Linked DNA regions of Martelella mediterranea DSM 17316. The protein of the gene in region 1 interacts with the protein of each later gene in a pairwise test. Links are inferred from orthologs where the notes say so. Each region holds a gene or a part of one and is shown in the gene's direction. Other genes may lie near its edges. The genes, in order: trkA and ptsN.

The links.
Region 2: the proteins of trkA (region 1) and ptsN interact in binary tests that used the Escherichia coli proteins (3 or more experiments, as listed by UniProt). The link is inferred for Martelella mediterranea DSM 17316 from one-to-one orthologs.

Annotation. Positions count from the first base shown.
Region 1 is NZ_CP020330.1:3,170,059-3,173,213, forward strand. Bases 109-2,942 are described here. They hold trkA (Trk system potassium transporter TrkA), read left to right. Parts: upstream 109-754; coding sequence 755-2,131; downstream 2,132-2,942. Other genes in these bases: ntrX (nitrogen assimilation response regulator NtrX), read left to right, coding at 109-698; hfq (RNA chaperone Hfq), read left to right, coding at 2,311-2,553; hflX (GTPase HflX), read left to right, coding at 2,567-2,942. Outside these bases: more of ntrX, read left to right, coding at 1-108; more of hflX, read left to right, coding at 2,943-3,155. UniProt on the Escherichia coli protein: Part of the constitutive potassium transport systems TrkG and TrkH. May regulate the transport activity of TrkG and TrkH systems. Binds to NAD(+) and NADH.
Region 2 is NZ_CP020330.1:4,219,072-4,222,081, forward strand. The notes cover bases 310-2,998. They hold ptsN (PTS IIA-like nitrogen regulatory protein PtsN), read left to right. Parts: upstream 310-1,266; coding sequence 1,267-1,731; downstream 1,732-2,998. Other genes in these bases: rpoN (RNA polymerase factor sigma-54), read left to right, coding at 310-314; hpf (ribosome hibernation-promoting factor, HPF/YfiA family), read left to right, coding at 641-1,210; Mame_RS19680 (hypothetical protein), read left to right, coding at 1,968-2,450; grpE (nucleotide exchange factor GrpE), read right to left, coding at 2,512-2,998. Also shown: more of rpoN, read left to right, coding at 1-309; more of grpE, read right to left, coding at 2,999-3,010. UniProt on the Escherichia coli protein: Seems to have a role in regulating nitrogen assimilation.

The DNA of each region.
Region 1 (3,155 bases):
AGACCGGCGCGCTGGAGCGCGCCCATCGCGGCACGCTCTATCTGGACGAGATCGGCGAGATGCCGCTGGAAACCCAGAAAAAGATCCTGCGCGTGCTGGTCGATCAACAGTTCGAGCGGGTCGGCGGCAGCCGGCGGGTGTCGGTCGATGTCCGTATCCTGTCCTCGACCGCGCTCGACCTTCAGGCGCGGATCGACGAGGGTCAGTTCCGGCAGGACCTGTTTCACAGGCTGGCGGTGGTGCCGGTGCGTATTCCCTCGCTCTCCGAACGGCGCGAGGATATTCCCTTCCTTGTCGATTTCGTCATGCGTCAGCTTTGCGAACAGGCCGGCATCCGCCAGCGCTCGATCGGCGATGATGCGATGGCGATCCTGCAGGCCCATGACTGGCCCGGCAATATCAGGCAGTTGCGCAACAATCTGGAGCGGCTGCTGATCCTGTCGCGCGAGGAGGACGCGTCCGCGCCGATCTCCGCCGACCTGCTGCCGGCCGACCTTTCCGACGTGTTGCCGCAGATCCAGACTTCAGGCGATGCGCATATCATGACGCTGCCGCTGAGAGAGGCGCGCGAGCGCTTTGAACGCGACTATCTGATGGCGCAGATCAACCGGTTCGGCGGGAACATTTCGCGCACCGCCGAATTTGTCGGGATGGAGCGATCCGCGCTGCACCGCAAGCTTAAGTCGCTTGGCATTTAGGCCAAAACCGGGCAGATTGCGGCCAACTGAACTTACCAAACCCCAGAGGGGTTCTTATGAAAATCATCATCTGCGGCGCTGGTCAGGTCGGTTTCGGCATCGCCGAACGGCTTTCCCAGGAATATAACGACGTCTCCGTTATCGACACGTCCGCGTCGCTCATCACTGCCATCACCGAGCTTCTGGACGTGCGCGGCTATGTCGGCCACGGCGCCCATCCCGACATGCTGGCCAAGGCCGGCGCCGATCAGGCGGACATGATCATCGCCGTGACGCTGCATGACGAGATCAACATGGTCGCCTGCCAGGTGGCGCATTCGCTGTTCAACGTGCCGACCAAGATTGCCCGCATCCGTTCGCAAAGCTATCTGCATTCGCATTATTCGGACCTGTTCTCGCGCGATCACATGCCGATCGATGTCACGATTTCGCCGGAAGTCGAAGTCGGCAAGATGGTGCTCAGGCGCATCTCCTTCCCCGGCGCGACCGATATCGTGCGCTTCGCCGACGAGAAGATCGCGATGCTCGCGGTTGAGTGCAACGACGACTGCCCGGTCCTGAACACGCCGCTCGTCCAGCTCAGCCAGTTGTTTCCGGACCTGAACGCGACCGTGACCGGGATCTATCGCCATGAAGAGGTGATCATTCCGCATTCGACCGACCAGATTCTCGCCGGCGACCTTGTCTATGTGGTTTGCGAGCACGAGCATATCCGGCGCACGCTGGCGCTGTTCGGTCATGAGGAGCAGGAGGCGCGGCGGATCGTGATCGCCGGCGGCGGCAATATCGGCTTCTTCGTCGCCAAGTCGATCGAGGACCTGCAGCCCAAGACCCGCATCAAGATGATCGAGCAGGACCGTGACAAGGCGGTGGCGGTGTCGGACGCGCTGCACCACGGCATCGTCATCCATGGCTCGGCGCTCGACCAGAACATCATGGTGCAGGCCGATGTGCCCGACGCCCATCTGATGGTCGCGCTGACCAATAACGACCAGACCAATATCCTGGCCTCGGTGATCGCCAAGCAGCTCGGCTGCAAGTCCAATCTGGCGCTCCTGAACAACCCGTCGTTCCACGATGTCACCAAATCGCTCGGTATCGATGCCTATATCAATCCGCGCGCGGTCACGATCTCGCGGGTGCTTCAGCATGTGCGCAAGGGGCGCATCCGCTCGGTCTACGCGGTGCAGAAGGGTGCTGCGGAGGTGATCGAGGCGGAGGCGCTCGCGACATCGCCGCTGGTCGGCACGCCGTTCCGCGACCTCGACCTGCCCGACGGCATCCGCATCGGCGCGATCTACCGGGGTGAGGAGGTCATCCGGCCGCATGGCGATCTCAAGATCAAGGCGCATGACCGGGTGATCCTGTTTGCCGCCGCTTCTGCGGTGCGGCACGTCGAGCAGCTTTTCCGGGTTTCGATCCAGTATTTTTGAGCGGGACGGCCCGCTCTCAAGGCCCCGGAAAAAGCGGTCTCGCCGGCTCATGTTTTTCGCCGTTGCGGAAGCGCCGGTGATTTGCTACCAAAAGTTCATGATCTGTTGCCTGGACGTTTCGATGGCAACGAAGAGGTGGAACCGGCTCCGGCCGGCAAGAGAAAGAAAGTAGCGGCGCAATGGCGGAACGTTCTCAGAATTTGCAGGATCTTTTTCTCAACACGGTTCGCAAACAGAAAATTTCCCTGACGATCTTCCTGATCAACGGGGTCAAGCTGACGGGCGTGGTTACGTCGTTCGACAATTTCTGTGTCCTGCTGCGTCGTGACGGTCATTCCCAGCTTGTCTACAAGCACGCCATTTCGACGATCATGCCCGGCCAGCCGGTGCAGATGTTCGAAGGCGATGACAACGCTTCCTGATAGGTGAGCTTCCATTTCCGATAATACCCAATTTCCCGAGAGCGAATACGAGAACAGGGATTCCTCCCGCGTTCTCGTAATCGTGCCGGTTATCAAGCAGTCGCGGGCCGAAGCCGAACGCACCGCGCTTTCCGCGCGCGCGCCCGAAAGCCGTCTGCAGGAGGCCGAGGGCCTTGCCCGCGCGATCGGGCTCGAGGTCGCGGCCTCGGAGATCGTGACGATCAACGATCCGCGACCGGCGACCCTGCTAGGAACCGGCAAAATCGAAGAGCTTGACGCCGTTCTGGACGAGAACAATATCGGCCTCGTGGTTGTGGATCATCCGCTGTCGCCGGTTCAGCAGCGCAATCTCGAAAAGGCCTGGGTTGCCAAGGTGATCGACCGGACCGGCCTGATTCTCGAAATCTTCGGCGAGCGCGCCTCCACTAAGGAGGGCCGGCTGCAGGTCGAACTCGCGCATCTCAATTACCAGCGCGGCCGTCTTGTCAGAAGCTGGACCCACCTTGAGCGCCAGCGCGGCGGTGGCGGCTTCATGGGCGGTCCCGGCGAAACCCAGATCGAGGCGGACCGCCGGATGCTGCGCGAGCGCATTACCAAGCTCG
Region 2 (3,010 bases), 1.0 Mb from region 1 along the record:
CCTCCAACAAGTACATTCTCACGCCGCGCGGGCTGTTCGAACTGCGCTATTTCTTCACCGTTTCGATCGCCGGAGCCGATGACGAGGCCGCAAGCCATTCCGCCGAAGCCGTACGCCACCGAATAAAGCGGCTGATCGACGACGAGACGCCGGCCGCGGTGCTTTCCGACGACGATATCGCCGCGGTGCTGAAGGAGGACGGGATCACGCTCGCCCGGCGGACGGTTGCAAAATACCGCGAGGCGATGAACATCCCCTCCTCCGTCCAGCGTCGGCGGGAGAAGCGGGCCCTTGCGCGGGTTGCAGCCGGTTAAAACGGTTAGAGCAGACAAAACCGGGGTCGCATTGACTTCGCGGTCCATGAACGATAGAGCATCCGCCGCAAAGGGCGCGAACCGACATTTGAATGGTTTCGTGACTGGACGCCGGCGCCGAGATGGCGAGCCCAACGGACGGACGGCATGAAGAACGCGGAACGAATTGCAGATTTCCCGCTGGCAAACGGCTGAAAAAAGCCCAAATAGATATTGATGGCCGTTTGTCATCACACTGCCAACAGGGCCAGTGATCCGACCCTCTTGGAGGAGATCGAAGCTTGGCCTAAAGTGGCTCGTGGAAACACAAGAAGAAGGGCATAACCATGAGTGTTCGCGTCTCGGGCAAGCAAATGGAAGTCGGCGAGGCTTTCCGCCAAAAAATCGAGGATCAGATCGAGGAAGCGGTCACCAAATATTTCGACGGGGGCTATTCCAGCCAGGTGACCGTGGAAAAGGCCGGCGGCGGCTTCGAGGCCGATTGCAAGGTCCATCTCGACAGCGGCGCCGTGCTGCACGCGGCCGGCAAGGCGCATGATCCCCAGGCCGCCTTCGAGGCAGCCTTCGAGCGGATCGCCAAGCGCCTGCGCCGCTACAAGCGCAAGCTCAAGGATCACCACAACGGCCAGGCCGTTTCCGCCGAGTTCGCCTATTCGGTGATGGACACGCCGCCCGAAAACGACGACGAAATTCCGGAAGATTACGCGCCGGCAATCGTCGCCGAGGCCAAGGCCGAGGTGCGCACCATGGCCGTCGCCACCGCCGTCATGGCGCTCGACATGACCGACAAGCCGCTGATGTTGTTCCGCAACCCGGACAACAAGACGCTGAACATCGTTTATCGCCGCCCGGATGGCAATATCGGCTGGATCGACACAGCCGGCATTCAGGGCTGACCCTCAAACCGGCGGGCGCCGCATGGCGTCCGCTTTTCACGCCAGGATACCAGGACATGGCACTCGACGACCTGCTGAAACAGGAAGCGATCATCCCCGCCCTCAAGGCCAATTCCAAGAAGCAATTGCTGCAGGAACTCGCCGCCCGCGCGGAAGCCGTGACCGGTATACCGGAGCGTGAAATCTTCGACGTGGTTCTGCAGCGCGAGCGTCTGGGGTCCACCGGCGTCGGCAACGGCATCGCCATTCCGCACGGCAAGCTGCCGAAGCTCGACCACATTGCCGGCGTGTTCGCCAGGCTTCAGCATCCCGTCAATTTCGACGCGCTCGACGACCAGCCCGTCGACCTCGCCTTTCTGCTGCTGGCCCCGGAAGGCGCCGGCGCGGACCACCTGAAAGCGCTCTCACGCGTCGCCCGCCTCTTGCGCGACCAGGAGCTCACCCGCAAGCTGCGCGCTTCCGACAGCGACAGCGCGATCTACGCGTTTTTGAATTCGGACCCCGATTCCTCGGCAGCGTGAGATAAAGCCTTTTGCCGCTCTTTTTCTGAGCATAGAGAGCCTTTACCCACCCGCACGCAATTCTATACATTCACCTCGCGCCAACCCGAAAAAAGCCACATCGTGCTCGAAGTTTATTTCCATAACCGAGGTGTCGCGGCGGCTTCTTTGTGAAGCCGCTGTTAAAACGTCGCACCGCTCGGCAATTATAGAGTCCTGTCGGCTTCGAGCCGGACAAGACCATGAGGCGGGACAGCATGAAACGTTATCACTTTGCACTCATGCTCTCGTTTCTCGCGTTTGCAGGATGTGGCCGGCAGGTCGAGGATGGACTGCTGCGAATTTTAGCCGAGGCCCTGCCTGAAGGCGCAGAGCCCGAAGTACTTTCAACCTGCTACAGTTTCCTGGGACTCGGACCAACAGTCGCGTTGTTCAGGTACCCTGTGAAGGGGGTGACTGATGCGCCTGCCACATCCCTCAACCCGGATGGTTCCAAAGGATGGACATGGCAACCTTCTCTCGGGGATTTCGTCGAAAAACAGAGCAAAGAGCCGGTGCTCGGCCTTGCAATGACCGTCCTGGACGGAAAGCAATGTCTGCGAGACATGACCGATGACGCCAATTCCATACTTTTCGAGGAACATCCGGGACTTTACTATTCCACCAATAGGGAGGAGGTCATCATCATATTGTTTGACGGACCAGAAAGAGAAGGCGTGATCTTTATCCAGGCGCCCTGATCCCGCGGGGAGAGCTTCTGCTCCACGAAGGCAAAGCAGTCATCCCCCGCGCTTCCGTCAATCACTCGTCCTTCGGCGCTTCGTCGGCCGGCTGGGCCGCTTCCGGCTTCGGGCCACCCTTGGAGACGCCGACCATGGCCGGGCGCAGAACGCGCTCGCCGATCATGTAGCCGGCCTGCACCACTTGAACCACCGTGTTTGCGGGGATTTCGGGGTTCGGAACCTCGAACATCGCCTGATGGATATTGGGGTCGAAGCGCGCGCCCTCGGCCTCGATTTTCTTCACGCCGTGGCGTTCGAGGCCTGACAGCATCGAGCGTTCGGTCATCTCGACGCCCTCGATGAAGCCCTTGATCTCCTCGGTGCGCTTGTCTTCCGGGATCGCATCCAGCGCGCGGCGCAGATTGTCGGAAACGCCGAGCATGTCGCGCGCGAACGCGGTCACGGCATAGGCCTTGGCGTCCTTGACGTCGCGGGCGGTGCGGCGGCGCAGGTTCTCCATTTCGGCGGCAAGGCGCAGAAGCTGGTCGCGCTGCTTTTCGTTCTCGGCCTTCAGGACT